DNA from 4 places in the Serratia montpellierensis genome. Region 1 is predicted to be linked to each of the others. Evidence: predicted binding sites of a transcription regulator. Region 1 holds the regulator's gene; each other region holds the start of a gene.

The links. The regulator CRP, encoded in region 1, controls carbon source genes, mostly activating them, when cyclic AMP is high. The targets are predictions, from matches to a motif close to ATGTGANNNNNNTCACAT.
Region 2: aaeR (HTH-type transcriptional activator AaeR) is a predicted target of CRP. The motif match lies at 3,509-3,526, and genes of this name have one in related genera.
Region 3: msrB (peptide-methionine (R)-S-oxide reductase MsrB) is a predicted target of CRP. The motif match lies at 4,652-4,669, and genes of this name have one in related genera.
Region 4: FUU19_RS00890 (PTS mannitol transporter subunit IICBA) is a predicted target of CRP. The motif match lies at 3,291-3,308, and genes of this name have one in related genera.

The regions. Positions count from the first base shown of each region.
Region 1 is NZ_VOSN01000004.1:190,580-198,469, reverse strand. It holds gene FUU19_RS05065 (YheU family protein) at 1-92, shown strand, start outside; gene FUU19_RS05060 (phosphoribulokinase) at 245-1,114, shown strand; gene FUU19_RS05055 (OsmC family protein) at 1,153-1,560, opposite strand; gene crp (cAMP-activated global transcriptional regulator CRP) at 1,942-2,574, shown strand; gene FUU19_RS05045 (YccS/YhfK family putative transporter) at 2,625-4,703, shown strand; gene argD (bifunctional acetylornithine/succinyldiaminopimelate transaminase) at 4,744-5,961, opposite strand; gene FUU19_RS05035 (aminodeoxychorismate synthase component II) at 6,093-6,668, opposite strand; gene FUU19_RS05030 (helicase HerA-like domain-containing protein) at 6,741-7,890, opposite strand, start outside.
Region 2 is NZ_VOSN01000021.1:171,073-178,962, reverse strand. It holds gene FUU19_RS21525 (PglL family O-oligosaccharyltransferase) at 1-135, opposite strand, end outside; gene uriH (uridine-preferring nucleoside hydrolase UriH) at 824-1,765, opposite strand; gene FUU19_RS21515 (zinc ribbon domain-containing protein) at 1,973-2,248, shown strand; gene FUU19_RS21510 (hypothetical protein) at 2,245-2,589, shown strand; gene aaeR (HTH-type transcriptional activator AaeR) at 2,580-3,491, opposite strand; gene aaeX (p-hydroxybenzoic acid efflux pump operon protein AaeX) at 3,806-4,009, shown strand; gene aaeA (p-hydroxybenzoic acid efflux pump subunit AaeA) at 4,017-4,955, shown strand; gene aaeB (p-hydroxybenzoic acid efflux pump subunit AaeB) at 4,955-6,922, shown strand; gene FUU19_RS21485 (ribonuclease) at 7,203-7,670, shown strand; gene FUU19_RS21480 (barstar family protein) at 7,676-7,890, shown strand, end outside.
Region 3 is NZ_VOSN01000013.1:417,987-425,876, forward strand. It holds gene sppA (signal peptide peptidase SppA) at 1-461, shown strand, start outside; gene ansA (asparaginase) at 555-1,571, shown strand; gene pncA (bifunctional nicotinamidase/pyrazinamidase) at 1,594-2,226, shown strand; gene chiD (chitinase ChiD) at 2,459-3,736, shown strand; gene FUU19_RS13745 (YeaC family protein) at 3,779-4,051, opposite strand; gene msrB (peptide-methionine (R)-S-oxide reductase MsrB) at 4,115-4,528, opposite strand; gene gapA (glyceraldehyde-3-phosphate dehydrogenase) at 4,877-5,872, shown strand; gene FUU19_RS13760 (D-hexose-6-phosphate mutarotase) at 5,957-6,832, shown strand; gene FUU19_RS13765 (MipA/OmpV family protein) at 6,927-7,691, opposite strand.
Region 4 is NZ_VOSN01000001.1:192,422-200,311, forward strand. It holds gene FUU19_RS00885 (mannitol-1-phosphate 5-dehydrogenase) at 1-1,064, opposite strand, end outside; gene FUU19_RS00890 (PTS mannitol transporter subunit IICBA) at 1,123-3,042, opposite strand; gene FUU19_RS00895 (DUF3053 domain-containing protein) at 3,583-4,302, opposite strand; gene glyS (glycine--tRNA ligase subunit beta) at 4,636-6,705, opposite strand; gene glyQ (glycine--tRNA ligase subunit alpha) at 6,715-7,632, opposite strand; gene FUU19_RS00910 (hypothetical protein) at 7,867-7,890, opposite strand, start outside.

The DNA.
Region 1 (7,890 bases):
ACGGCGAAGTGGTGCTGGTGTGGTCGGAACTGCACGAGAGCGTCAACATCATGCCGCGCGGTCAGTTCCGCGCCGGGCAGGAAGAAATTTAGTGGCGCACGGTTCTATGACTGACGGAAAAAATCAGGTAACAATGGGGCATTGCAAACTAGCGCGCGCCATTTTTTCCCTGAGATAGAGAGCGTCAACAAGAGCCACAATACCCCCCTGACGCCGGCGCATTCAACACGGAGTGACAACCACCATGTCTGCCAAACATCCCGTTATCGCGGTGACCGGTTCCAGCGGCGCCGGCACTACCACCACCAGCGTGGCGTTCCGTAAGATCTTCCAGCAGCTCAACATCCGCGCCGCCGAGCTGGAGGGCGACAGCTTCCATCGCTACACCCGGCCGGAAATGGACGCGGCGATCCGCAAAGCGCGCGATCTGGGCAGACACATCAGCTATTTCGGCCCCGAGGCCAACGACTTCGGTCTGCTGCAGCAGAGCTTTATCGACTACGGCAAGAACGGCACCGGGCGCTCGCGCAAGTATCTGCACACCTACGACGAAGCGGTGCCCTACAATCAGGTGCCGGGTACCTTCACCCCGTGGGAACCGCTGCCGGCGCCGACCGACGTGCTGTTCTACGAGGGGTTGCACGGCGGCGTGGTCACCGAGCACCATGACGTGGCCAACCACGTCGATCTGCTGGTCGGCGTGGTGCCGATCGTCAACCTGGAGTGGATACAGAAACTGATCCGCGATACCGGCGAGCGCGGCCACTCTCGCGAAGCGGTAATGGATTCAGTGGTGCGTTCGATGGAAGATTACATCAACTACATCACGCCGCAGTTCTCGCGCACCCACATCAACTTCCAGCGCGTGCCGACGGTGGACACCTCCAACCCGTTCGCCGCCAAGGCCATTCCCTCACTGGATGAAAGCTTCGTGGTGATCCACTTCCGCGGGCTGGATCAGATAGATTTCCCCTATTTGCTGGCGATGCTGCAGGGCTCGTTTATCTCGCATATCAATACGTTAGTGGTGCCGGGTGGCAAGATGGGGCTGGCGATGGAGCTGATCATGGCGCCGCTGGTGCAGCGGTTGCTGGAAGGCAAGAAGATCGAATAAATGCGTTGAGCGCGGCGCCGGGCCGCGCTCCGTTTCGATTACGCCGGTTGGCGGATCTCGAAGCTGTGGGTCACCGTGGCGGCCTTGTTGAGCATCAGCGCCACCGAGCAGTATTTCTCCGCTGACAGGTTCACCGCACGCTCGACGATCTTGTCGGTCAGGTCCTGGCCGGTAACGATGAAGTGCAGATTGATATGGGTGAACAGCCGCGGGGCTTCTTCGCGGCGCTCGGAGGTCAGCTTCACCTCGCAGTCGCGCACGTCGTTGCGCCCCTTTTGCAGGATGGATACCACGTCGATCGCGCTGCAGCCGCCCACCGACATCAGCACCATCTCCATCGGGCTGGGCGCTTTATCACCGGCGTTGCCGTCCATCAGCACCTGGTGGCCGGAGGCCGATTCACCCAAAAACGTTAACCCTTCCACCCACTTAACTCTTGCCTGCATTCTGGTCACTCCGGTTGATTTCTTAAAATCAGAGTACGCTTTCGCATAGAAACAGGCAACGTAACCTGATGCTAATCATGCTGAAGCGAGACAACACGAGACACCCGCCTTACTCTGTGCTACAAACAGAGCCGCAATAAATCTTTCCGGGACACTGTATTCAGGGAAACGCCCAGAGAAAGGCTCCTTTACCGGTATGTTAACAGAATGTAGCTTGCAGCGCTTACGGCAAGTTAATATGCTAGAGCGACAGCGTATTTTTATGACACGCCTCAAAACTTGCCGGTAGCCCTCGCTCATAACTGCGGCTACAGGTGGGTTTTACAGGGAACTCTGACCCCTGTGACACAAGGCAGCGATAACAACAGAGGATAACAGCGAATGGTTCTCGGCAAACCGCAAACAGACCCTACTCTCGAATGGTTCCTGTCTCATTGCCATATCCACAAATATCCATCGAAGAGTACGCTGATTCACCAAGGTGAAAAGGCCGAAACGCTTTACTACATCGTGAAAGGCTCCGTCGCGGTGCTGATCAAGGATGAAGAAGGTAAAGAGATGATTCTGTCCTACCTCAACCAGGGGGATTTCATCGGCGAGCTCGGATTGTTCGAAGAAGGCCAGGAGCGCAGCGCCTGGGTTCGCGCGAAAACCGCCTGTGAAGTGGCCGAAATTTCCTACAAGAAATTCCGCCAGCTGATCCAGGTGAACCCGGACATCCTGATGCGTCTGTCCGCCCAAATGGCGAGCCGCCTGCAGGTCACCTCCGAAAAAGTGGGCAACCTCGCCTTCCTGGACGTTACCGGCCGCATCGCGCAAACCCTGCTGAATCTGGCGAAACAACCCGACGCCATGACTCACCCGGACGGCATGCAGATCAAAATTACCCGCCAGGAGATCGGCCAGATCGTCGGCTGCTCGCGTGAAACCGTTGGCCGTATTCTGAAAATGCTGGAAGATCAAAACCTGATTTCCGCCCACGGCAAAACCATTGTCGTCTACGGCACCCGTTAATCCCTGAAGAAACGGCGCAATCTGCGCCGTTTTTTTGTCTGCTCTCTGCCATGTGGCGCCGCCTGATCTACCACCCGGAAATCAACTACGCACTGCGACAAACGCTGGTGTTGTGTCTGCCGGTGCTGTTCGGCCTGTTGATAGGCCAGTTACAGCTCGGCCTGATGTTCTCTCTGGTGCCCGCCTGCTGCAATATCGCCGGTCTGGACACGCCGCATAAGCGCTTCTTTAAACGGCTGATCGTCGGCGGTTCGCTGTTCGCCTTCAGCAGCGTGCTGCTGCAACAGGCACTGCTGTGGCACGTGCCGCTGCCGGCGCTGATGCTGGGCCTGGCGCTGCTGCTCGGCGTCACCGGTGAAATCAGCCCGCTGCACGCCCGGCTGTTGCCGGCGGCGCTGGTGGCCGCCATCTTCGCCCTCAGCACGACCGGTACGGTACCCATCTGGCAGGCGCCGCTGCTTTACGCGATCGGCACTGCCTGGTACGGCTTATTCACCTGGTTCTGGTTCAAGCTGTGGAAAGAACAGCCGATGCGCGAAACGCTGAGCCAACTCTACCTGGAACTGGCGGACTATTTCGAAGCCAAATACTCGCTGCTGACCCAGCACACCGATCCGCAAACCGCGCTGCCGCCGCTGCTGGTGCGCCAGCAAAAGGTGATGGATCTGATCAGCCTGTTGTACCAACAGCTTAATTTCCTGCCGCACGCCAACAACCTCGAGCAAAAACGCCTGCAGCGCGCCTTTCAGGTGGCGATGGACCTGCAGGAGCACATCACCGTCAGCCTGCACCTGCCGGAAGAGGTGCAAAAACTGGTGGAGCAGAGCCAGGCCGAAGCGATCATTCGCCGCAATGCTCAGGTGATCGCCGGCCGGCTGCGCGTGGTGGCGCACGATATTCTCTACCATCAACATTCGAAGCGCTTCTCCATGACCCATGAGCTGGCAGCGCTGGAAAAAATGGCGGCGCAGCATCCCGATAACCCGGTCGGCCAATTTTGTTACTACCACTTCAGCCGCATCGCCCGCCTGCTACGTACCCAGCATCCGCTGTACCGCCGCGACCTGATGCCCGGCCAGCACCGCCTGCCGTTTTGGCCGGCGCTGGTCAGCTACCTGTCGTTCAAATCCACCGCCCTGCGCAACGCCGCGCGGCTGGGCGTGACGCTGGCGGTCGGCAGCAGTCTGGGTGCGGTGTTCAACCTGCCGAAACCTTACTGGATCCTGCTCACCATCATGCTGGTGAGCCAAAACGGGTATAACGCTACCCGGGTGCGTATTCAGCACCGTGCGCTGGGCACGATTGCCGGGCTGCTGCTGGCGGCCGGGCTGTTGCAGCTGCAGTTGCCGGAAGGAGAAACGCTGAGCATCATGTTGGTGATCACGCTGCTGGCCTACCTGGTTTCGCGCAAGAACTACGGGCTGTCGGTGATTGGCTTTACGGTCACGGCGGTTTACACCCTGCAGCTGCTGGCGCTGAACGGCTCGCATTTTCTGGTACCGCGCCTGATCGATACGCTGATCGGCTGCGTACTGGCGTTCGGCGGCACCATTTGGCTATGGCCGCAGTGGCAAAGCGGGCTGCTGCGCAAGAATGCCCATCAGGCGCTGGAGAACGATCAAGCCGCGCTGCGGCTGATGCTGAAGCAACCGGAACCGGACGCCACTGCGCTGGCCTATACCCGCATGCAGGTCAACCAAGCGCACAACGCGCTGTTCACCTCGCTCAATCAGGCGATGCAGGAGCCGGGGTTCGCGTCGAACTATCTGGCGGACATGCGGCTGTGGGTCACTCACAGCCAGTTCATCGTCGAACACCTGAACGCCATGACCATTCTGGCGCGCGAGCACTACATGCTGACGCCGAAGCTGGCGGAAGAGTATCTGCAGACCTGTGAAATCGCGCTGCAAAGCTGCCAGCAGCGGTTGGAATACGACGGGCCGAGCAGCGGCAACAGCGGCATCATGCAGCCGCCGGATCTGCATCCGGAGATGCCCGTCACCGAGATGGAGCGCCATCTGCGGCGCATTTTGTCGCACCTGAGCGTGATGCACACCATTTCGTCGCTGGCCTGGCGCCAGCGCCCGCACCACGGCATTTGGCTCAAGCGCAAACTGCGCGATCAATAAGGGCGCGGCATGCCGCGCCCCGTTATTCGCCGCACGGGCTTCAGGCGTTGATCACATCCTGCACCGCCAGCTCGAACAGCGCCATGCCGGCCTCGATGTCCTGCAGCTCCACCACCAGCGACGGCGCGAAACGGATCACGTTCGGCCCGGCGTTGAGGATCATCAGCCCACGCGCAGCGGCGGCGGTGAGAAAATCGCGTGCTCTGCCATGATAATGCGGCGTCAGTTCGGCGCCGATCAGCAACCCCATGCCGCGAATGGCGGTGAAAACACCGTATTTATCGCCGATATCCTGCAAAGCCTGCACATACAACGCGTGACGCTGTTCAATGCCGCTCAGCACTTCCGGCGTATTGATCACATCCAACGCCGCCTCCGCCACCGCGCAGGCCAGCGGGTTGCCGCCGTAGGTGGTGCCGTGAGTGCCCACCTGCATCACCGACGCAATCTCTTCGGTAGTCAGCATGGCGCTGACCGGGAAACCGCCGCCCAGCGCCTTGGCGGTGGTGAGAATGTCCGGCGTCACGCCATAATGCATATAGGCGAACAGCTTGCCGCTGCGCCCCATGCCGCTTTGCACTTCGTCGAACACCAGCAGCGCCTGGTGTTGGTCGCACAGTTTGCGCACGCCTTTGAGGAAGTCGGCGTCGACCGGCGTAATGCCGCCCTCGCCCTGAATCGGCTCCATCACCACTGCGCAGGTGTGGTTGTCCATCACCGCTTTCACCGCCGCCAGATCGTTGAACGGCACGTGCACGATGTCGGCCGGCTTCGGCCCGAATCCGTCGGAGTATTTGGCCTGCCCGCCCACCGACACGGTGAACAGCGTGCGGCCGTGAAACGCGTTATAGAAAGCGATGATTTTGGTTTTGTACGGACTGTGACGGGTAATGGCGTAATGGCGCGCCAGTTTGAACGCCGCCTCGTTGGCCTCTGCGCCGGAGTTGGCGAAGAACACCCGATCGGCGAAGGTGGCGTCGATCAGTTTGCTTGCCAGGCGCAGCGCGGGCTCATTGGTGAAGACGTTGCTGGTATGCCACAGGGTTTCGCCCTGGCGTTTGAGCGCCTCGACCAGCGCCGGATGACAGTGCCCCAGCGCCGTCACCGCGATGCCGCCGGAAAAATCGATGTACTCTTTTCCCTGCTGATCCCAGACCCGGCTGCCTTGGCCGCGCACCGGCACAAACTGGGCAGGCGCATAAACAGGCAGGATCACCTGGTCAAAGGTACTGCGGCTCACTGCGGATTTTTCAGTCATTTTCGGCTCCACCCTGAAAGTTTTTCAGCGCTATCGTAATATCAGATTGAAAACATAATCACGAAATATGCATAAAAAACCAATCAAGCGCAAACGCAAAACGCCTGACGGGCGAAAAAAACGCACCGGAATTAACGCTTGAGGAAATTATCCAGCAGCTGGTGGCCCTGCTCGCTGAGCACGCTTTCCGGATGGAACTGCACGCCTTCCAGCGCCAAAGTGCGGTGGCGGATGCCCATGATCTCGTCGCGCACGCCGTCGCGTTCACTCCAGGCGGTCACTTCAAAGCAATCCGGCAGCGTATCAGCTTTCAGCACCAGCGAGTGATAGCGGGTCACGGTCAACGGATCGCTCAGGCCGCGAAACACGCCGACGCCCAGGTGACGGATCGCTGAGGTTTTGCCGTGCATCACCGCGCGGGCGCGCACCACCTCGGCGCCGAACGCCTGCCCCAGCGCTTGGTGCCCCAGGCACACGCCGAGGATCGGCAGCTTGCCGGCGAAATGACGAATGGCGGCCAGCGAGATACCCGCTTCGTTCGGGGTACAGGGGCCAGGGGAAATCACCAGATGCTGCGGCGCCAGCCGCTCGATATCGGCCAGCTGCAGCTCATCGTTGCGCTTCACCAGCACCTCGGCGCCCAATTCGCAGAAATACTGGTAAAGGTTATAGGTAAAGGAGTCGTAGTTATCGATCAGCAGCAGCATGTTAGATCCGGCAGAGAAAAACGCCGCCACAGTGTACTGATTTAACCCGCCGCTGCCGACGATAATTTCCGCTTACTTTTTGCGGCCGCCGGTGATCGACCCCAGCACGCCGCGCAGGATCTGGCGGCCGAGATCGCGCGCCATGCTCTTGGCGGCGGTCTGGACAATACCGTCGCGCTTGCCGCCGCGCGGGCCAGTAGAGCCGAACAGCAGCTCGTTCAAACCGTCCATCAGGCCGCCGCCCGCCTGCTGTTGCTGCGCTTGCGGTTGCTGCCCTTGCTGCGGGGTGCCGACGGTGGCGAAGCCGCCCGACGACAGCTTCTCGTAGGCGGACTCGCGGTCGATCATATCCTCATAGCGACCATACAGCGGCGATTTGTTGATCGCGCTGTTCAGCCCTTCCGCACCGAGCATGCCCATTTTGGACTCCGGCGCAATGACCATCGCCCGCTCCACCACGTTCGGGCGGCCCTTCTCGTCGAGGAATGACACCAGCGCTTCGCCCACGCCCAGCTCGGTGATCGCCGTTTCGGCATCGAAGGCCGGATTGGCGCGCAGGGTTTGCGCCGCCGTCTTCACCGCCTTCTGATCGCGCGGGGTAAAGGCGCGCAGCGCATGCTGCACGCGGTTGCCCAGTTGGCCGAGCACGCTGTCCGGGATGTCCAGCGGGTTCTGGGTGACAAAGTAAATGCCGACGCCTTTGGAACGGATCAGACGCACCACCTGTTCAATCTTGGTCAGCAGCGCCGCTGGCGCATCGTTGAACAACAGGTGCGCCTCATCGAAGAAGAACACCAGCTTCGGCTGTTCGGGATCGCCCACTTCCGGCAGGTGCTCAAACAGCTCGGCCAGCAGCCACAGCAGGAACACCGAATACAGCTTCGGCTGATTGATCAGCTTGTCAGCCGCCAGCAGGTTGATCACGCCATGGCCGTTGGCGTCAGTTTTCATCAGATCGTTGATGTCCAGCATCGGCTCGCCGAAGAACTGGTTGGCGCCCTGCTCTTCCAGCGTCAACAACCCACGCTGGATGGCACCGATCGACGCGGTAGAGATATTGCCGTACTGGGTCTGGAATTGTTTGGCGTTGTCGCCGACGAACTGCACCATGGCGCGCAGGTCTTTCATGTCCAGCAACAGCAGCGCGTTGTCATCGGCAATTTTGAACACCAGCTGCAGCACGCCGCTTTGCACCTCGTTCAGATCCAACAGGCGCCCCAGC
Region 2 (7,890 bases), on a different contig from region 1:
CAGAATGTTTTGCGGCAGCGCCAGGCCGTCGCCGCCCATATTGGGGTAATAAACCGGCAGGATCACCGCCATCCAGATCAGCAGTAAGGTCAGCACGGCGATAGCCGGCGCGTTGGCGAGGGTTTTATCGGTCATGGTTAACCTGCCATGTCTCGATATCGTTCAGTGAATGCATGTTATGAGAAATCCCTATCCTTATCCTGGTGTTTAAATTCGCTGAAGCTTCATTGCCATAAAATGTTTTATGGGAATTAAAAAGACTTCATGTCGAAGCGATAAATAATTTTTCCCTGTGAGTACGGGACGGCTTATATAAAAAGGGGTGCCGTATTCAGTTACCTGCGCAACGGGTGTTTTCTTTGTTTGAAAAAGCAGGGTTGTCATTTTCTCAAATTCATATCGGCCCAGTCAATTTTTAATCTTTTGTTTTATTTGTGCATATAAATCAATGCGTTAATTTTGTTTTGTGCATAATGGAACGCCGTGTGTGCGACAACGACCGCTTGGGCCGGCAGGCGAGGTAGCCAATGAGGTTAGCATTTTTTTGTTAAATCGTTGTTGCCAATGACAGTCCGGCGGAAGTGATTTTATTTATCGCTGCCAATCTCTGTATTTTATATTTTCTTTATCATGTCTGAATTTATTTTTATTAAGAATTTTCTTTGTTTTAATTGTTTTTTTTTAAGTTTAATTTAATTTAATTTCATTAAGATTGTTCTGTGGTTATGGGAATTACGAGGAAATGGTCTGGCTATCCCTGTTGCCGCGATGTTAGGCGGAGTAACGCGCCTGCCAAAGCGCGTTAATCCACTCTTCACAAACCTCACTCCACTTCGCCAATCCGTTCCAGCGCATCCACCACCAGATCCCAGAATTTATCCTGATCCAGTTTGACCGCGACCTGGGTGTGGCAGTCCGGCGGCGGCGGCGCGCGGAAGTCCGCGACCGTCATGCCCAACGTCAGGGTGCCGGTCAGCTCGATATCCACCGGCGCTTTACGCACCGTCATGACGCTCGGATCGATCACGTAGGCCACCGCGCAAGGATCGTGCACCGGCGGGGCGCTGAAGCCCTGCGCCTGCCGGTACATACGGCCAAAGAATGCCAGCAGCTCGCCGACGAAGGTGGCCGGCCGGGTGCCCAGGGCGGCGATGCGTTCGCAGACTGCCGACGTGGCCAAAGCCTGGTGGGTGAGATCCAGCCCGACCATGGTCAGCGGCCATTTTTCGTTAAACACGATGTGTGCCGCCTCGGGATCGATTTTGATATTGAACTCCGCCACCGCGCTCCAGTTGCCCACATGGTAGCCGCCACCCATCAGCACCACTTCCTTGACCCGCTCGGCAATGCGCGGCTCTTTACGCACCGCCATGGCGATATTGGTCAGGCCGCCGGTCGGCACCAGCGTTACGCTGCCGGGCGGGTGAGCCATCACGGTATCGATGATCAGATCCACCGCGTGGCGCGAGTCCAGCTGCAGGTGGGGTTCCGGCAGCACCGGGCCATCGAGGCCGGAATCGCCGTGAATGTCGGGCGCCACTTCGATATTGCGTACCAGCGGGCGCGGGCAGCCGGCGGCGAAGGGCACGCCGGTGATATTGGCGATGCGCGCCACCGCCAGCGCGTTGCGCGTCACTTTGTCCAGCGTCTGGTTACCCACCACGGTGGTGACCGCCAGCAGGTCGATCTGTGGATTGCCCCAGGCCAGCAGCAGGGCAATCGCGTCGTCATGCCCCGGGTCACAGTCCAGTATGATTTTTTTCATGGTTATTCCTGATACAGGGAGAGGTTCCCGCAGCATAGCGCAGCGCGGCGACGTGGGATAATGCCGATGATGCTTTTGTTAACGGCATCAAAGCCTTGCCACTTTTACGATGTAATGAAACGTAAATCCTCATCGTCGGGCTTTACCCTGGAGTTTACTCCAGGGTTTACAGTGAGCTTCAGCGTCAATGCACAGAGGAGAGGTGGGATGAGCTTACTGAAAAGGTTGTTGGGGCAAGGCGGTGTTAACGGTGGTCATCAGCGCGCGGGCCACGGCGGGGGCCATCATGGTAACCGCTATAACCAGCATGGCGAGCCGGGGCCGCAGTGCCCGGAATGCCGGGCGGTGAATAAATCGGGCGCGCGTTATTGCCACCGCTGCGGTCAGCCGTTTGCCGCGGTGAGCGCCACCTGCGGCCAGTGCGCCGCACCGCTGCCGTCGGGCAGCCGCTTTTGCCCGCAGTGCGGCGGTGGTGTGCCGTGAACCGGGGCGGTTGGACGCTCGCGCTGCTGCTGGGCGCCATGGCGCTGTGGACCGTGTTGGCCTGGGGCGTAGCCGGGGTGCTGGCCTGGCTCCCGGCGTTGGCGGAGGCGGCCGGGAACGCATCGTTGCCGGTGAACGGTGCGCTGAGCCTGGTGCCGCAGACGGTGCTGGATGCCTGGCTGCCGTGGCTGAAACAGCTGGGCAGCGGGCTGGCGAGCTATTTTCCTCTGCTGCTGACCTGGACGGGCTACGCCGTCTGGCTGCTATGGGGCCTCGGCATGCTGGCGCTGATGCTGCTGGGCGCGCTGGCGCACCGTTATTTGAGCGGCGCTCAGCGATAGCCCTGATAGACCGCCGCCACGCGTTCGAAATAGTCGGTTAGGTAGTTGATACACACCTGCACCTTCAGCGGCAGTTTGTCCTTCTCGGTATAGAGCGCGTAGATCGGCCGCGGATCAGAATGGTAGCTTTTGAACAGGATCTCGATCTCGCCGCGTTTGATCTCTTCGATCACCCACATCAGCGGGGCGTAGGCGATGCCGGCGCCGTTTTTCAGCCAACGGATCATGGTGGAGGAATCGTTGGTGACGAAGCGCCCCTGCGGGGAAATGCGCGTGGTGATGCCCTCCGGCGACATCAGTTCAAATTCGCTGTCGGGCCGCACGCTGTACTCCAGCCAGGAAAAGTTGACCATGTCGCTCGGCTTCTGCGGCGTGCCGTGCTGGCTGAGGTAGCTTTTGGCGGCGCACACCACCATCGGCATCTGCCCCAGGCGGCGGGAGAACAGACTGGAGTCCTGCAGCGCGCCGGTGCGGATCACCAGATCCAATCCGTCGGTGATCAGGTCCGGCGCAGGAATGCCGGTCACCAGGTTGAACGTCAGACCCGGGTACTCTTTCATCATCTCGGCGGTCATGTTCGCCAGCACGTTTTGCGCCATGGTGGATGAGCTGCCGATGCGCAGCGTGCCGGCAGGCGTATTGTTAAACGCATACAGCTGCTCATGCACTTCGCTGACTTCCTGCAGCATGCGTCGGCAGCCCTGATAGTAGATTTTGCCGGCCTCGGTCAGGCCGATGCTGCGCGTGCTGCGGTTCAACAGCTTGACCTGCAGCTCATTTTCCAGTTTCGAGACGGTTTGGCTGATCGATGAAACGCTCATGTCGAGTTGGCGCGCGGCCGCGGTAAACGACCCGAACTCAACCACTTTGGCGAATACCGACATCCGTTTTAATCTTTCCATTATTCACTCTGGCTTAAAAGTGATTTAGATCACAGATTGTTGATGCCTTGATAGTAAGCAGGCTAATATAACGTGGTCGGGTGAATAGACCTTACCAACGTGCGAGTGCGATCGGCGACGTAATCCTGCCGCTCCTCCGGCACCCTCGCAATCCCTGTCGTGGATGTCTGCCCCAAAGTTTAACCTTTTTTCGGGTTCGTGACCTGGACAAGCTGTCTGGTCAAGATTTGTGGCGCGCGCACGCTAAAATGTAAAGAGAATGTGAATGGCAAGGCCTGTCTTCCTCCGGCGCAGTGAACAATAAGGAAAAATTGATGAGTTTGCTTCCGGTTATGGTCATCTTCGGACTGTCGTTTCCGCCGGTGTTTTTCGAGCTGTTGGTGTCGCTGGCGCTGTTTTTTCTCTTGCGCCGCCTGCTGCAGCCGACGGGGATTTACGATTTTGTCTGGCATCCGGCGCTGTTTAATACCGCGCTGTATTGCTGCTTGTTTTATCTGATTTCATGTCTTTTTGTTTGAGGTCGCTGTGAAAAATTTTTCGATAAAAATAACCCGAATCGCGATCACTTTGATTCTTGTGCTGCTGGGCATCGCCGCGGTATTCAAAGCCTGGGTGTTCTACACCGAGTCGCCGTGGACGCGTGACGCCAAGTTCACCGCCGACGTGGTGGCGATCGCGCCGGACGTCAGCGGCCTGCTGACCGACGTGCCGGTGGTGGACAACCAACTGGTGAAGAAAGGGCAGGTGCTGTTCGTGGTCGATCGGCCGCGCTATGAGCAGGCGCTGGCGGAAGCCGGCGCCGACGTCGCCTACTACCAAACGCTGGCGGCGGAAAAACGGCGTGAGGCCGGTCGCCGCGTGAAGCTGGGCGTGCAGGCGATGTCGCAGGAAGAAATCGACCAGTCGAACAATTCGCTGCAGACCGTGCAGCATCAGCTGGCGAAGGCCGTCGCGGCGCGCGAGCTGGCGCAGCTCGATCTGGAACGCACCACGGTGCGCGCCGCGACGGCCGATGGTTGGATCACTAACCTCAACGTCCATGCCGGTGAATACATCACCCGCGGGTCGGTGGCGGTGGCGCTGGTGAAAAAAGACTCCTTCTACATCCTGGCGTATCTGGAAGAAACCAAGCTGAACGGCCTGAATAAGGGCGATCGCGCGGAGATCACCCCGCTCGGCAGCAACCGCATCATGCACGGCACCGTCGACAGCGTGGCGGCGGCGGTGAACAACAGCAGCAGCACGGTGAACAACAAAGGGTTGGCCTCGATCGACAGCAACCTGGAGTGGGTGCGCCTGGCCCAGCGCGTGCCGGTGAAGATCCTGCTGGATGCCAAGGACCAACAGCATCCGTACCCGGCCGGCACTACCGCCACCGTGGTGATCGTCGGCAAGAACGATCGCAATGCCGACAGCGGCTCGCCTTTTGTGCGCCTGATGCACCGGCTGCGTGAGTTCGGCTAATGAATAGCCCAACCTTTATCCGGCTGAGATTTGCCTTCAAACTCAGCTTCGCGATTGTGTTTGCGCTGTTCGTCGGTTTCCATCTTAACCTGGAAACCCCGCGCTGGTCGGCGATGACCGCCGCCATCGTCGCCGCCGGCCCGGCCTTTGCCGCCGGTGGTGAGCCCTTCTCCGGCGCCATCCGTCACCGCGGCTGGCTGCGCATCATCGGCACCTTTATCGGCTGCTTCGTCGGCCTGATCATTATTATCACCACCGCCCGTGCGCCGGTGGTGATGCTGCTGCTGTGCTGCATCTGGGCCGGTTTCTGTACCTGGCTCTCTTCGCTGATCAAGGTCGAGAACTCCTACGCCTGGGGCCTGGCCGGGTATACCGCGCTGATCATCATCGTGACGGTCGCCACCAGCGAGTCTCATCTGCTGGAAGCGCCGCAGTTCGCCATCGAACGTTGCAGTGAGATCGTGCTGGGCATCGTCAGCGCCGTGTTGGCGGATCTGCTGTTCTCGCCGCGTTCGATCAAGCAGGACATCGATCGGGCGGTGGATCAGCTGCTGGTGGATCAATACCGCCTGATGCAGATGTGTATCAGCAACGCCGACAAAGAAGACATCGATCGCGCCTGGAGCAATCTGGTCAAGAGCACCACGGCCCTGGACGGCATGCGCAACAACCTGATGATGGAGTCCTCGCGCTGGCAGAAGGTCAACCGTCGGGTGAAGGCGCTGCATACCCTGTCGCTGACGCTGATCACCCAGGCCTGCGAAACCTACCTGATCTTGTTGAATCACCCGGACGCGCTGAAAGAAAGCCTGCGGGAGCAGCTGATGGTCCCGGCGGAAACCCCGCAGGAGATCCACAAGCGCATGAAGCTGTTGCGCCAGGTGCTGACCACGCATCGCTCCGAGGAAACGCTGCCGACCATCACCGGCTGGGGCGGCGCGGCGACGCGCTACCTGTTGCTGTCGAAAGGCGTGCACGCCAACTGCAGCATCAGCGCGGTGGAAGAGGGGGTGTTGAGCAACGAAACCGTGGTTAAACCGACCTCGGCGGAAGGGCATCACGCAATGATCAACGGCCTGCGCACCTTTGTGGCGACGGCCTTCGGCAGCCTGCTGTGGCTGTGGACCGGTTGGACGTCCGGCAGCGGTTTTATGGTGATCATTGCGGTAATCACTTCGCTGGCGATGCGCACCCCGGCGCCGCGCATGGTGGCGATGGATTTCGTGCTGGGCATGCTGGCGGCGATCCCGGTTGGTTCCCTGTTCTTCATGGTGATCCTGCCGGCGACGCAGCAGAGCATTTTGCTGCTGTGTCTCAGCCTCGGCCTGCTGGCGTTTTTCATCGGCATCGAGGTGCAGAAACGACGGCTCGGTTCGCTGGGGCTGCTGGCGGGGACCATCAACATTCTGGTGCTGAGCAACCCGATGGAGTTCAACGTCACCCAGTTTCTCGACGGGGCGCTCGGCCAGTTCCTCGGCAGCTGCGTCGGGCTGATGGTGCTGTTGCTGATCCGCGATAATTCGCGTGAGCGCACCGGCCGCACGTTGCTCAACCAGTTCGTCAGCAGCGCGGTGTCGGCGCTGACCACCAAGGCGGCGCGCCGTCGGCAGAACCACCTGCCTGCGCTGTATCAACAGCTTAACCAGCTGCTGATGATGTTCCCGAACGACATCGCCAAGTATCGTCTGGCGCTGAACCTGATCATCGCCCACCAGCGCATGCAACGGGCGGAAATTCCGGTCAGCGAAGAGCTGTCGGCCTTCCACCGCCAGATCCGCAGCACCGCCGATCGGGTGGTCTCCGCCAAAAACGACGTCAAACGCGCCTATTACTACGATCGCTTGCTGGGTGAAATGAACGAGTACCAGCAAAAATTGGTGGACAACCAGGCGCCGCTCAGCGTCACCGGGCCGGTGAAACGCCTGGCGGACATGCTGCATCGCTATCGCCACGCCTTGATCGATTGATGCGTTCCCTCCTGTTGCACCGCGTTGTGCGGCGCCTTCCCTGACTATACTGAAAGCAGTCTTTGGTACGGCGGGCCGTCTCATAAGAGGCGGCCCGTTTTCAGAGAGACTCCGAGTGCCAGAACGGCTGGAAAGTGGCATCATTGTCATGAATGGATGAAACCTTTGCCGCCGCGAAAACGTGACGTGCCGGTCATCTTAGTTTCATCCAGGTCGACTATATACCTAACTAGCCTGGGGGAGTTGCGGCGCCTTCGGCGGCATAATTTCAGGGAATGTCATGAACAAGCGGATTCTGTTGGCGATTGTCATCGCCGTGGTCATCGCCGTCTTCAGCGCGCTGCGCGGCAACGAGCACCGTGCGATCGGCGGCAACCCGGCGGTAGTACAAGCGCAGACGGGGCAGCGGCAGAGCATCGACCGGCTCACGCAGCAGCAAACGGTGGTGAGTTACCTGCAGCAGCATCAGCGGCTGCCGGACTATTACGTCACCAAGAAGCAGGCGCGTGAGCAGGGTTGGGATCCCCGTTCAGGCAACCTCTGTGCGGTATTGCCGGGCAAGGCGATTGGCGGCGATCGATTCTCTAACCGTGAAGGACAATTGCCGACCGCCGGCGGCCGGGTCTGGCGCGAAGCGGACATCAATTATCAGTGTGGCCGGCGCGGCGCCGATCGCCTGCTGTATTCGAGCGACGGTCTGATCTTCGTCACGCGCGACCATTACAAAAACTTCATTCGTGTGGAGTGAGTTTGATGGCAAAAGTAGAGTTTGATTTTGAACAGATCCAGGACGTGCCGGCCTTCTACCGCGATTTCGCGCACAAGTTTGCGCTGGGCGAGGGGTTTGGCGCCAACCTCGACGCGCTGTGGGACGTGGTGACCGGCGATATCGGCCTGCCGGTGGAAATCGAGTTCACCCACCTGAATGCCCGCAGCAAGCGTCGGTTTGGCGCGATCATTCTGCTGTT
Region 3 (7,890 bases), on a different contig from region 1:
CCAAGGCGCTGCCGCAGGAGTTCTCGCAGATGATGCAGCTGAATATCGAAAACGGTTACAAGAACTTCCTCGATCTGGTTGCCAAATCGCGCAAAATGACCCCGCAGCAGGTCGATCAAATCGCCCAGGGCCACGTCTGGCTCGGCAGCGACGCCAAGGCCAACGGCCTGGTCGATCAGTTGGGCGATTTCGACGACGCGGTGAAGAAAGCCGCCGAGCTGGCGAAGCTGCAGCAGTGGCAGCTCGACTGGTTCGTCGACACCCCGAGCCTCAGCGATATGGTGCTCAGCCAGTTCGGCGTTTCCATTCACGCCATGCTGCCTGCGGCGATTCAGGCCATGTTGCCTGCCCCGCTGGCCTCGGTCGCCAACGCGGTGAAAGAGCAGCCGGGCTTGTTCAATAACCTGAACGATCCGCAAAACCGTTATGCGATCTGTCTAACCTGCGGAGAAGTCCGCTAACAAATAATTCTGCAGCCCGGCCATCGCCGGGCTTTTTTTCTGCCGCCATGCCCCTATAATTCAGCCCATCTTATCTTTGTTAAAATCATGACCATGCAAAAGAAATCCATTTACGTCGCCTACACCGGCGGCACCATCGGCATGCAGCGCTCCGATCACGGCTATATCCCGGTTTCCGGCCACCTGCAGCGCCAGCTGGCGCTGATGCCCGAATTCCATCGCCCGGAAATGCCGGATTTCACCATTCATGAATATGCGCCATTGATTGACTCTTCGGACATGACGCCGGAAGACTGGCAGCACATCGCCGACGACATCAAGCAGAACTACGATCGCTACGACGGCTTCGTGATCCTGCACGGCACCGATACCATGGCGTTCACCGCATCGGCGCTCTCCTTCATGCTGGAAAACCTGGATAAACCGGTGATCGTCACCGGTTCGCAGATTCCGCTGGCGGAGCTGCGTTCCGATGGCCAGACCAACCTGCTCAACGCGCTGTATCTGGCGGCCAACCATCCGGTGAACGAAGTCAGCCTGTTCTTCAACAACAAGCTGTTCCGCGGCAACCGCACCACCAAAGCGCACGCCGACGGCTTCGACGCCTTCGCCTCCCCGAATCTGCCGCCGCTGCTGGAAGCCGGCATTCACATTCGTCGCCAGCACGGCATCGACAGCCCGGCTTGCAACGGCGCGCTGCGGGTGCACGACATCACGCCGCAGCCGATCGGCGTGGTCACTATCTATCCGGGCATTTCCGGCGCGGTGGTGCGCAATTTCCTGCTGCAGCCGGTCAAGGCACTGATCCTGCGCTCCTACGGCGTCGGTAATGCGCCGCAGAAGGCCGAGCTGATCGACGAGTTGCGTGCGGCCTCCGAACGCGGCATCGTGGTGGTCAACCTGACGCAGTGCATCTCCGGGCGCGTCAATATGGAAGGCTACGCTACCGGTAACGCGCTGGCGCACGCCGGGGTGATCAGCGGTTTCGACATGACGGTGGAAGCCGCCCTGACCAAGCTGCACTACCTGCTGAGCCAGCCGCTGACGCCGGAACAAATCCGCGCCCTGATGCAGCAAGACCTGCGCGGCGAACTGAGCATCAACGGTTAACCTACTGATCTTTGGAGCGGCGATGAAAACGGCCCTATTGTTGATCGATCTGCAAAACGATTTCTGCCCCGGCGGCGCGCTGGCGGTCACGGAGGGCGACGCCGTCATCCCGGTTGCCAATCAGGCGATCGCCGCCTGTCTGGCGCGTGGCGAGCCGGTGGTAGCCAGCCAGGACTGGCACCCGGCCAATCACCGCAGCTTTGCGGTGAACTCCCATGCGCAGGTCGGTACCCTCGGCGAGCTGGAAGGCCTGCCGCAGGTGTGGTGGCCAGTGCACTGCGTGCAAGGGAGCCACGGTGCCGATTTTCACCCTCAGTTGCAGCGGCAGCACATCAATGCCGTTTTTCGCAAGGGCCAGGATACGGATATCGACAGCTACAGCGCGTTTTTCGATAACGGCCACCGAGCGCAGACCGAACTGCACGGCTGGCTGCAATCGCAGGGCGTCCGGCGACTGGCTGTCATGGGCCTGGCGACCGATTACTGCGTGAAGTTCAGCGTGCTGGATGCGCTGGCTGCCGGTTATCCAACGCAGGTGATCGTCGACGGCTGCCGCGGCGTGAATCTGCAGCCGGACGACAGCGAACGGGCGCTGCAGGACATGGCGCGCGCCGGCGCACAACTGGTTACCCTGTCACAGTTTCTCGCCCACTAAATCCTCTCGGGCGCCACCGGTGCCCACTCTGAGCGGCGGCGAAAATATCGACGCCGCTCACAATACCGCCCTTCTTCTTCCCCAACGGCTTGTGACCGGCAGGTGCTTTTGCTGTTATGGCTGCGACACTTTTGGCGTCAATCGGTTATACGCATCCGGGGCCCGCTGAGCCCGGCTTTATTGTGACCGCCTCTGGCGGTACGGTCGGCCTTGCCGATCCAAGGAGACAGACATGAAAATAACCCGAAAACTGCTGCCTTTGCTGGCAGCGGTGCAGTTGGCTATGGCCGGCGTAAGCACGGCCCAGGCGGCTTATCTTTCCGTCGGCTACTTCAACGGCGGCGGCGACGTCACCGCCGGCCCCGGTGGCGACATCGACAAGCTGGACGTCACGCAAATCACTCACCTCAACTATTCGTTCGGCCTGATCTACAACGGTGAGAAAGACGAAGCCAATGCGGCGCTGAAAGACCCCGCTCGCCGCCACCAGATCTACCTGTCGCCGAAGGTAACGGCCGATCTGCAACGGCTGCCGGTGCTGCGTAAACAGAACCCCGAGCTGAAAGTGCTGTTGTCGGTCGGCGGCTGGGGCGCACGGGGTTTCTCCGGCGCCGCCGCTACTGCGGAAAACCGGGCGATATTCATCCGCTCCGCGCTGCAGGTGATCGCACAGTATCAGCTGGATGGTATCGATCTGGACTGGGAATATCCGGTGAACGGCGCCTGGGGACTGGTGGAAAGCCAACCGGCAGACCGCGACAACTTCACCCAGCTGCTGAAAGAGCTTCATCAGGCGCTGGGGAAAGGCAAGCTGTTAACCATCGCCGTCGGGGCCAACGTCAAAAGCCCGCTGGAATGGGTCGATGTGAAAAGTATTGCCCCTTACCTCGACTACATCAATCTGATGACCTACGACATGGCTTACGGCACGCAGTACTTCAATGCCAACCTGTACGATTCAAAGCGTTGGCCAACCGTAGCGGCCGCCGACCGCTACAGCGCCGATTTCGTGGTAAAGAATTATCTGGCTGCCGGGCTGAAACCGGCACAGATGAACCTGGGCATCGGTTTCTACGGCCGGGTGCCGAAACGGGCGACCGAGGCCGGCATCGACTGGGACAAGCCGGAGGCCGCCAAGCATCCGGTGACGCAGCCATACTTCAGCACGCGCGAAACCACCCTGTTCAACGCGCTGGGGCTGGATCTCAGCAAAGATACTTACTTTAAATACCTCGATATCGTCAGCAAATTGCTCAACGATCCGCAGCATCGTTTTCGCGAACACTGGGATGACGACGCCAAGGTACCTTACCTGACGCTGCAATCCGCCGCAGGCAAACCCTTGTTCGCCATCTCCTACGAGAACCCGCGTTCGGTGGCCATCAAGGCCGAGTACATCAAAAGCCAGGGATTGGGAGGAGCGATGTTCTGGGAGTACGGCGCGGACGACAACAACCGGCTGGCGCAGCAGCTGGCGGAATCGCTGGGCATAAAGGGCGAAAAACGGTGAATCGACGGGGCGATGGCGGCATCGCCCCGCTTTAGGGCAGCCTTACTGCGGCTTGAGTTTGGCCAGCGGCTCGGCAACGAACTGCTGTTTCAGCTCTTGCTTGCTCTTCATCACGATCTGCCCGTCGGTACCGATGCTCATGTGCTGCGGATCGACGTTGTTCATCGACTGCCACAGCATCACCGCCTGCAGGCTGTTTTCTTTTTGCTCCGGCGTCAGCGCCACGCCGTCCGGCCATTTGCCCAGCTCAACCGCCTGTACCAGGCGCTGGTATATCTCGGGCGTCATCGCCGCAATCAGATCTTTCACGTCCATCAGAGCCCTTCTCGCTTACAGATGAATAATTAGCTGAATCGATTTTGTTGGTTAAATTACCACTTAGCCGGCCGTTTGGTCGCCATTTTCGCCATCGGTGAAACTCAGCGAGGCGGAGTTGACGCAGTAGCGGTCGCCGGTCGGCTGCGGGCCATCGGGGAAAACGTGCCCCAGGTGCGCGTCACAGTGGCCGCAGCGGATTTCAATACGATGCATATTATGTGAATTATCATCAAGATAACGGATTGCATCGGCGGAAACCGGCTCATAAAAGCTCGGCCAGCCGCAGCCGGAATCGTATTTGGTTTCGGAATAGAACAGCGGCTGGTTACAGCACAGACAATGGTACACGCCCTCGCGCTTGTTGTGCAGCAATTTGCCACTGAACGGCGCTTCGGTGCCGCGCTGTTGCGTCACATAACGTTGGATTTCATTCAGTTCCGTGACCGGATGACCGGGGGTTGTCTCTTTAGCCATTTGTGCTTATCTCTGAATATGGATAATGTCAACGAAAACAATGATTAATAATAACAAAAAATTAACACCGCTGCAGAGATTTTTGGCCTAAACTGTAGCCCATAAAGGCCACGTCACGATGATATGTGATAGCGATCACACATCTTGCGTATGCTGACTTTATACTTGGCGGCTTGTCCCCATATAACGGATAAGGCCGAGCGCAAATGGACTGTGCAATAAGCGTGCAAAACCACCCTTCCGGTTTGACTTGCCGCAAGAATTGACACGATTCCGCTTGACGCTGGGTAAGGTTTTTGTAATTTTACAACCAACCTTTTATTCACTAACAAATAGCTGGTGGAATATATGACTATCAAAGTAGGTATCAACGGTTTTGGCCGTATCGGTCGCATTGTTTTCCGTGCTGCTCAAGAGCGTTCTGACATCGAGATCGTTGCAATCAACGACCTGTTGGACGCAGAGTACATGGCTTACATGCTGAAGTATGACTCTACTCACGGCCGTTTCAACGGTACGGTAGAAGTTAAAGACGGCCACCTGGTTGTTAACGGCAAAACCATCCGTGTTACCGCAGAGAAAGACCCGGCTAACCTGAAGTGGAACGAAGTGGGTGTTGACGTGGTTGCTGAAGCGACCGGTATCTTCCTGACCGACGAAACCGCACGTAAACACATCACCGCTGGCGCTAAAAAAGTCGTTCTGACTGGCCCATCCAAAGATGCGACCCCAATGTTCGTGCGTGGCGCCAACTTTGACAAATATGCCGGCCAGGACATCGTGTCCAACGCCTCTTGCACCACCAACTGCCTGGCGCCGCTGGCTAAAGTCATCAACGACAACTTCGGTATCGTTGAAGGCCTGATGACCACCGTTCACGCGACCACCGCCACTCAGAAAACTGTTGATGGCCCGTCTCACAAAGACTGGCGCGGCGGCCGCGGCGCATCCCAGAACATCATCCCTTCTTCTACCGGCGCAGCGAAAGCGGTTGGCGTTGTTCTGCCAGAGCTGAAAGGCAAACTGACCGGTATGGCGTTCCGCGTACCGACGCCTAACGTATCCGTTGTTGACCTGACCGTGCGTCTGGAAAAAGCAGCTACCTACGAAGAAATCAAGAAAGCCATCAAAGACGCCGCTGAAGGTTCTATGAAAGGCGTTCTGGGCTATGTTGAAGACGACGTGGTTTCCACCGATTTCAACGGCGAAGTACTGACTTCCGTGTTCGATGCCAAAGCCGGTATCGCACTGAACGACAACTTCGTGAAACTGGTTTCCTGGTACGACAACGAAACCGGTTATTCCAACAAGGTTCTGGACCTGATCGCTCACATCTCCAAGTAATGGCATGATGTTAAGCTGATAATGAGGGCGACATTTTTGTCGCCCTTTTTTATTTGTCTCTCCGGCAAACAAGAAGGTTATGGAATGAACGAGAAAATTTTCACCCTGCCCGTTTCCGAACAGATTTCGCCTTACATCAGCCAGCGTCAACTCGATGAGTTGGGCGTAGTGGTGGTCTCGCACCCTAAAGTGCGCGCGGCCGTCGCACTGCAGGGCGCCCATTTGCTGGCCTGGCAGCCCAGCGGTGAACAGCCGGTCATTTGGCTCAGCAACAATACGCCTTTTGCCAAAGGCAAGGCCATCCGCGGCGGCGTGCCGATCTGCTGGCCGTGGTTCGGCCCGGTGGCGCAACCCTCCCACGGTTTTGCCCGCAATCAACCCTGGAGTCTGACGGCGCACGATGAAGATGACAACGGCGTCATCCTGACCTTCACGTTGAAAGACAATGAGCAGACCCGAAAACTGTGGCCGCATGCCTTCACGCTGATTGCCCGCTTCAAGCTGGGAGCGGAGTGCGAGATCGAACTGGAATCGCACGGCGACTATCAGGCCACGGCGGCGCTGCACAGCTACTTCCAGGTCGGCGACATCGATCGGGTCAGCGTAGCGGGCCTGGGCGAGCCTTATATCGACAAGGTGGCGGGCGGCGCAGAGGCGCGCCAGGCGGGCGAAGTGACCTTTGTCGGCCAAACCGACCGCGTCTACACTCGCCCGGAGGCCTTCAGCCAGATCCGCGATCCGGCGCTCGCACGCACCATCGAGGTTCACCACCACCATATGAGTGACGTTATCGCCTGGAACCCGGGCGTAGAGCTCTCCTGCAGCATGGGGGATATGCCGAACGACGGTTACAAGACCATGGTCTGCGTAGAGACCGGGCGCGTCAGTAAACCGCTGGTCGCCGCCGGCGAACAACCGGCCCGTTTGGGTGTGACCTTCCGCAGCCGTAAGAAGGCCTGAAAAGCCGTGCGCGGCAGCGCACTACCGATGTGCAAAAGGGGCGCTGGCGCCCCTTTTTGATGCACGTCATGCACGATTATCGTGCAATGCGTGATTAGAAGGTGTAGCTCACACCCGTCATCAACAAACCGGTGTAGGATTTATCCACCATCGGGCTGTCTTTCACTTCATCAGACAACTTCACATAGCGGCCGACGAAGAAGGCATTCCAGCTTTTGTTGATCTGGTAATTGGCGCTCAGTTCGAGATACGGCGCCCAGCTATCGCCTGGGGTGTAGCTGTCCAGGCCGCTGCGGCGCGACTCATTGGCGCTGACGCCATAGTAGTATTTGTTCTGGTTCTTGCTGTTCCACATTACGCCCACGCCCGGGACCAGCGTCAGCGCGTCCAGATCAAACTTGTACAGGTAAGCCACATCGCCCACCAGCCCGTTGCTGTTGTTCAGCGTGTCGCCGGTGAAAGTGGTACGGATAGTGCCCCACTCGGCGTTGTGCGAATAGGCCAGGCCGGCCATCAGCGTGCCGCGGCGCTTGTCGAGACGCTTCATGCGATCGTCGTCGCTGTCGCCCGGACGGTAGCCCCATGGCGTGTAGTAACCCATGATGCTCAGCTGGTTTTCTTGATCCTTCCACAGGTAGTAACCGGCGGTCAGAGTACGGAAGTAGAAGTCGTCACCTTCGTAGTCGATAACGGGCACCGGATACACGCGGTCCTGATAACCACGATACGCGTCCGGGCTAACCAGCGCGGCAGCGCCGAGTGACCAGGTTCCCGCCTGAGCACTTTGCGCACAAACCATTGCGGAAGCGATAATTGCTAGCGTTTTGAGTTTTGAAATCTTCACTGGTTCTTTTTCCATAAATTACAGGGTTAATAGCTGCAACAGTTTATGTGAAAATTTAGTTACGCGCCTAATCTTTACAATAGAAAACGACCAAGATCGAATAACTTATAGCGGAATTATGAATTAATCATGGCGGAACGATGACGTTTCATCCCGCAGGCCGCGCCAGACAAGGCATTTGGCTCACACGGTAATAACTGAGTCATTGATATGA
Region 4 (7,890 bases), on a different contig from region 1:
GCGGCTTTCGGCCCGAGCGTGTTCAGCAGTTCCGCCAGCTCCAGCGCCTGCGGATCCTGTTCGCTGCGGTAGCTCATGGCGGCGGCGATGCCCTGGATCAGGTTGGCGTGCGGCAGGCCGTATTCCAGCGTACCCAGCAGCGGTTTGATCAGGCGATCGCCGGCGCTCAGTTTGCGCAGCGGCTGGCGGCCCACGCGCTCGACGTCGTCGTGCAGATACGGGTTTTCGAAGCGGCCGAGGATTTTGTTGATGTAGGCGGCGTGCTTGTCGGCGTCGAAGCCGTAGCGCTTGATCAGCACCGCGCCGCTCTCTTCCATCGCCCCTTTCACCACGCGGCGGATCGCCGGGTCGAGAATGGCGTCGCGAATGGTTTGCAGCCCGGCCTGTTGGCCGAGGTAGGCGGTGATGGCGTGACCGGTGTTGAGGGTGAACAGCTTGCGTTCGACGAACGCCATCAGGTTGTCGGTCAGCTCCATACCGGCGATCGCCGGAGGCTGGCCTTTGAACTGGGTCTGATCGACGATCCATTCGCTGAAGGTTTCCACCGTCACTTCCAACGGGTCGTTGCTGTCCGCCGGCGGCACGATGCGGTCGACCGCCGAATCGACGAAGCCGACGTGCTGCTCAACCCATGCCTGTTCGTCCTGCGGCAGCGCGGCGAACACATGCTGCTTCAGCTGGCTGGTGCCGCGCACCATGTTCTCGCAGGCGATGATGTTCAGCGGTTGCACATTGCCCTGCTGATGGCGCAGCACCAGCCCTTTGGCGATCGTGCCGGCGATTTTGGCGAGAATTTGCGGGCCAACGGCGGTGGTCACCAGATCCGCTTCGGCGATCAGCGCCACCGCAGCCTCACTGCCGCTGTTGACGGCGCTGACGTTGTTGACGCTCTCCACGCGTTCTTGCTCACCCACCACGTGCACCGCGTAGCTTTTACGGCTGTTCAGCAGATCCAGCACCGTTTGATTGACGTCGGCGAAGGTCAGTTCAACCCCGGCGTCCGCCAGCAGCTTGCCGATAAAACCGCGGCCGATGTTCCCTGCGCCAAAATGTAATGCTTTCATAACCCTACCTTCTTAATGTCGAAGGGTGCAGCAAGCTGCACCCTTTAAAATGATTCTGTTATCCGGCTTTTTTGCCGCCGAGCAGGTCCAGCACTTCCTGCACGCTGGTGGTATTCGCCAGCCGCTCGATCACGCTCTCGTCATCCAGCGCGTTGGTCAGGCTGGTGATCACCTGAATATGCTCGTTGTTGCGCGCGGCGATGCCGATCACCAGGCGCGCCACTTCATCCTCTTCATCGCCGAAGCGCACGCCCTGCGGGTACTGGCAGAACACCACGCCGGTGCGCAGCACCCGGTCTTTGGCCTCGATGGTGCCGTGCGGCACGGCGATCGACTCGCCCAGGTAGGTGGAAGTGAGCTTTTCGCGCTCCAGCATCGCCGGCACGTATTCCGCCTCGACATAGCCGCCTTTCACCAGCTGCTCGCCGGCGAAGCGGATCGCCTGCTCTTTGTCGCTGGCCTGCAGGTTGAGGAACACGTTGCTCTCGCTCAGCTTGAACAGGTTCGGTTCCCCGGCTTCGAAGCTGTCGTCCAGCGCGCCCAGCACCTTCTGCTGGTTGTCGGTGGTTTTGTTGACCGCCACCAAACGGTCGACCAGATCGCTGTACAGCTTGCTGTCGAGGAAGTTGGTCAGCGAGATGTGCTGGGCCTGCGGCGCGTGGCGCATCGCGCGTTCGGTCAGATCGCGGTGCGTGATCACCAGATCCACATCGTCCGGCAGGCTGTTGATGGCGCTGTTGGTCACCGAGATGTTCTTCAGCCCGGCGTCGGCCACTTTCTTGCGCAGCACCCCGGCGCCCATCGCGCTGGAACCCATGCCCGCATCGCAGGCGACGATGATTTTGCGCACGGTGCTCAGATCGCCGTCGACCGATGCCGACGCCGCGGCGCCGCCTTTGGACTGCGATTTCATCTCTTGCATGCGACGGGTTGCGGCTTCCAGATCGTCATCCTCTTTCACCTTGGAGGTTTTCAGCAGGAAAGCGGACACCACGAAGGAGACGGCAAAGGCTGCGCACACCGCCGCAATGTTGGCGAAGTAGGCGCCTTTCGGCGTCATCGCCAGCACCGCCAGGATCGAGCCCGGGGAAGCCGGAGAAACCAGGCCGCCGTTCAGCATCGTCAGGGTGAAGACGCCGGTCATGCCGCCCAAGATCACCGCAAGCAGCAGGCGTGGATTCATCAGCACGTAAGGGAAATAGATTTCGTGGATGCCGCCCAGGAAGTGAATGATCGCCGCACCGCCGGCGGATTGCTTGGCGCTGCCGCGGCCGAAGAACATGTAGGCCATCAGCACGCCCATGCCCGGACCTGGGTTGGCTTCAATCAGGAAGAATACCGACTTACCGGCTTCCGTGGCCTGCTGGATACCCAGCGGCGAGAAGATGCCGTGGTTGATGGCGTTGTTCAGGAACAGGATTTTCGCCGGTTCAACGAAGATGGACGCCAATGGCAGCAGGTTGTTCGTCACCATGACGTGCACGCCCGCCGCCAGCAGCTTGGAGAGCACCTCCACCAGCGGCCCGATGCCCAGGAAGGCCAGGATAGCCAGCAGCATGCCGATAATGCCGGCGGAGAAGTTGTTCACCAGCATTTCAAAACCGCTTTTGATCTTGCCGTCCACCCAGCGGTCGAAATGCTTGATAGCCCAGCCGCCCAGCGGGCCGGCGATCATCGCGCCGAGGAACATCGGCATGTCGGCGCCGACGATGACGCCCATGGTGGTAATGGCGCCCACGACGCCGCCGCGATCGCCGCCCACCAGCCGCCCGCCGGTATAACCGATCAGCAGCGGCAGCAGGTAGGTGATCATCGGGCCGACCAGCTTGGCTAAGGTTTCATTCGGCAGCCAGCCGGTTGGAATGAATAGTGCGGTGATAATCCCCCAGGCGATAAAGGCGCCGATGTTGGGCATCACCATGTTGCTCAGGAAGCGGCCAAAGTTTTGCACTTTAACCTTGATGTCTGGTGAAAACATAAAACACACCCCTATTGTTACGCGCTGACAATAGAGCGCGTGATTATTGTTGTGACGATCCAGCCGTGTTGCCGCTGTATGCGAAACGGACTCTATCACGCTGTTTTTGTCACGCGAACTTCACGGATTTTTTGTGATACAAATCACACATAACACCCCAACAAGCCACCCTTTATAGTGACGAAGATCACATTTATGGCGTGTAAAAAAAGCACAGTGAGAAAAAAACCGCCTCAAAACACACAATAAAGTGATATTCGTCACACTTTAAACCTGATGGTTTGTTTTTAAATTGTGATAAACATCACAATTTATTTTTAGCTGCAGCGCCCTATCGCGACGCTCTGTTTGATCTTCCCTGAGAGCACTCATCCCGCCGGGAACTAGCGAAGTGATGAATGAAAGAAAACTACATTGCCGAATGAATGGATTAATTGAAGTGTAGTACAGAAGCCTGCGCAATAAACCAGCAAGCTATTGGAAACGCTGAGGGGAAATAAAACAGGCCGGCATTGCCGGCCTGTTTCGCGCGTGGACGCGTTATTGCGTCACGCTTTGAATGGTCTTCTGCGCATTCATCAGGTTCTGCTGTTTGGCCACCAGATTCGACATCATGGTGTTGTACTGCGCCACCTGCTGCGCGGTGCGGAACTGCACACCGTTGTTGTTGAAGCTGACCTGATTACCCTGGCTCTGTAGGAAATCGCCGACCTGCACCAGATCCTGCACAAAGCTGGCGGTGGTCGGGATCGCCGGCATCAAGGCGTTGGCCGGTGCGGTGACGATTTTGTCATAGGCCTGGTTGTACACCGCCTTCAGATCGTCAGGCTGTTTCAGCGCCGCGTGGGCAGTATCCGCCTGCGATTTGGCAGACTGGATCTGCTGGCCCAGCAGGTTCAACGCCCCGACCGATTGCTGCAGCGCGTCGCGTTTGTTCAGGTAGTCCTGCGCGGTGCGGATCTGGTTAATCTGATCCAGCGCCGGGGTCAGGCTGGCGCCGACCGATTTGGACAACTGCTGCGAAAAACCGACCAAAATCGCGTAATCGCCGGCATAGTTGCCGAACTTCTGCTTCTGATCTTCGCTCAACGTGGGGATATTCGCCCCGCTGCGCATCACGGTATTCTGTAAGTAATCGATAAATGCTTTGCGCTGTTCCGGCTCTTTATCGCCGCAGGCGGTCAATTGCATGACCACCAACAATGCCAATACCGGTGCCAACCAACGCGCGAAACCTCTGCTCTGGATCCCTACCGCCATGTGACATAACTCCTGTTATAAACCTGCTTTTTCATTGGACTCCGCCCCTTTTTGCGCACTCCGTGCGCCTATAAGAATAGATCAACTGGCGGCGTTCCGATACGCGATTCCGTTTGCGATGAGCATTGCCCCGGCCGGATGCGGTTGAAAATCGTGCGCAAAACGCACTGAGGTTCATTGCCGTCGGCGACCGGACGCTTCAATTTCCCCAAGTCGCCCCCCCAAGTCGCCCCCCAAGTCGCCCCCCAAGTCGCCAGGCGACCTTGCCTTCGCACCCAGGAAACGGAAATAAAAAAAGGCGCCCGCAGGCGCCTTTTCACAGCAGAGAATCGCTTACTGCAGCACGGAGATATCCGCCACCTGCAGGAACAGTTCGCGCAGCTTGCTCAGCAGCGTCAGGCGGTTTACGCGCACTTCCGCATCGTCCGCCATTACCATCACGTTGTCGAAGAACGCATCCACCGGCTCACGCAGCGCGGCCAGTTCCACCAGCGCTTCCTGGTAGTTGCCCGCCGCGAAGTACGGCTGCAGTTTGTCGCGCAGCACCACCAGGTGAGTCGCCAGCTGGATCTCCGCCGCGTCCTTCAGCACCGAGGCGCGCACGCTGTCGTTCAGCGTTTCGGTAGACTTGGCCAGAATGTTGGAGACGCGTTTGTTGGCCGCAGCCAGCGCCGCCGCCGCTTCCAGCGTACGGAAGTGGGATACCGCCTTGACGCGCGCGTCGAAGTCGGCCGGCTTGGTCGGACGGCGCGCCAGCACCGCCTGAATGGTATCGACCGCGTGGCCTTCTTCCTGATACCAGGCGCGGAAGCGGCCCAGCATGAATTCCACCACCTCGTCGACCACCTTGGCGTTGGTCAGCTTGCTGCCGTACAGGCGCACGGCCTCTTCGGTCAGGGTCTGCAGATCCAGCGGCAGGTTTTTCTCGACGATGATGCGCAGCACGCCCAGCGCGGCTCGGCGCAGCGCAAACGGGTCTTTATCGCCCTTCGGATGCTGACCGATGCCGAAGATGCCGGCCAGGGTGTCCATCTTGTCGGCGATCGCCAGGGAACAGGCCACCAGCGACTGCGGCAGCGCATCGCCGGCGTAGCGCGGCTGATACTGCTCGTTCAGCGCAACGGCGACGTCTTCCGCCTCACCGTCGTGGCGCGCATAGTGCATGCCCATCACGCCCTGGGTGTCGGTGAATTCGAACACCATGTTGGTCATCAGGTCGCACTTCGACAGCAGGCCCGCACGAGTAGCGTGGTTGACGTCGGCGCCGATCTGGCCGGCAACCCAGCCCGCCAGCGCCTGAATGCGGTCGGTCTTGTCGCGCAGGGTGCCCAGCTGCTGTTGGAACAACACGGTTTCCAGGCGCGGCAGGTTGTCTTCCAGACGCTTCTTGCGGTCGGTGTTGAAGAAGAACTCGGCGTCGGCCAGACGCGGACGCACCACCTTCTCGTTACCGGAGATGATCTGCTGCGGGTCTTTCGACTCGATGTTGGCCACGAAGATAAAGTTCGGCAGCAGTTTGCCCGCGGCGTCGTACACCGGGAAATACTTCTGGTCGCCCTTCATGGTGTACACCAGCGCTTCCGCCGGCACCGCCAGGAATTTCTCTTCGAATTTGGCGGTCAGCACCACCGGCCATTCCACCAGCGAAGCCACTTCTTCCAGCAGGCTTTCACTCAGTTCGGCCTTGCCGCCAATCTTCTGCGCCGCCAGTTCGGCATCGCGTTTGATGAGGGCTTTACGCGCTTCGTAGTCGGCAACCACTTTGCCGCGCTCCAGCAGGATCTGCGGGTATTGGTCGGCATTGTCGAGGGTGAACTCGGCTTCGCCCATGAAGCGGTGGCCGCGCACGGTGCGCGCAGAGTCGATGCCCAGCACGGTGCCTGGGATCAGATCGGCGCCCAGCAGCATCGTGACGGTATGTACCGGACGCACGAACTGCACGTCGGAGTCGCCCCAACGCATCAGTTTCGGGATCGGCAGCTTGCCGAGCGCGGTGCTGACCATGCCGGCCAGCAGTTGTTGCGCCGACTGGCCTTTGACGTGGGCGCGGTACATCAACCACTCGCCCTTGTCGGTCACCAGGCGTTCAGCCTGATCGACGGTGATACCGCAGCCGCGCGCCCAGCCTTCGGCCGCTTTGCTCGGTTTACCTTCGGCGTCGAACGCCTGGGCGATCGCCGGGCCGCGTTTTTCAATTTCGCGATCGGCCTGTGCCGCGCTCAGGTTGGCCACTTTCAGCGCCAGGCGGCGCGGTGCGGCGAACCAGCTCACGTCACCGTGTTCCAGGCCGGCGTTGTCCAGCTCGGCGGTGAAGTTGGCGGCGAAAGATTCCGCCAGGGAACGAAGCGCCTTCGGCGGCAGCTCTTCCGTGCCGATTTCCACCAGGAAAGTCTGTTGATTCATGGCTGCCTCTTAGTTCTCGTTCTTCTTGTTGCACATCGGGAAGCCCAGCGCTTCGCGGGAAGCGTAGTAGGCTTCGGCAACGGCTTTGGTCAGCGTGCGGATGCGCAGAATGTAGCGTTGACGCTCGGTCACCGAAATCGCCTTGCGCGCGTCCAGCAGGTTGAAGGTATGGCCCGCCTTCAGGATACGTTCGTAGGCCGGCAGCGGCAGCGGTTTTTCCAGCGCCAGCAGCGATTGGGCTTCTTTCTCGTACTGCTCGAAGCAGGAGAACAGGAAGTCGACGTCGGCGTATTCGAAGTTGTAGGTGGACTGCTCCACTTCGTTCTGGTGGAACACGTCGCCGTAGGTGGTAACGCCCAGCGGGCCGTTGCTCCACACCAGATCGTACACGCTGTCCACGCCCTGGATGTACATCGCCAGACGCTCCAGACCGTAGGTGATCTCGCCGGTTACCGGCTTGCACTCCAGGCCGCCGACCTGCTGGAAGTAGGTGAACTGCGTCACTTCCATGCCGTTCAGCCACACTTCCCAACCCAGGCCCCAGGCGCCGAGCGTCGGGTTTTCCCAGTTGTCTTCCACGAAGCGAATGTCGTGGATGGTCGGATCCAGACCCAGCTCTTTCAGCGAGCCCAGGTAGAGTTCCTGAATGTTGTCCGGCGATGGCTTAATCACCACCTGGAACTGGTAGTAGTGCTGCAGACGGTTCGGGTTTTCGCCGTAGCGGCCGTCGGTCGGGCGACGGGATGGCTGCACATAGGCGGTCGCCATCGGCTCCGGCCCCAGTGCGCGCAGGCACGTCATCGGGTGTGAGGTTCCCGCGCCGACTTCCATGTCCAATGGTTGAACGATGGTGCAGCCCTGGCGCGCCCAATAATCCTGCAGTGTCAGGATCAGGCCCTGGAAGGTCTTGGTATCAAACTTTTGCATGTTGAATTCGCACGCGATACAAGTGGATTTAGATGGAATGCGCCAGTATACCCTTTGACCGTAAGATATACAGCCAGAATCCGGCAACAAGTGCGAATCGGGGCGAGAGGCGCTGGATTTTCACACGTCGGCCGCGGCGTGAAGAAACGGCGCTCCGGCCGGCCCCTCACCATCCACGAGCCTGGCTAAACAGCGTGACGCCGCCACACCCATTAGACTTACTTAACAAAAAAATCACTCACCGCCGTTTAAATAAGC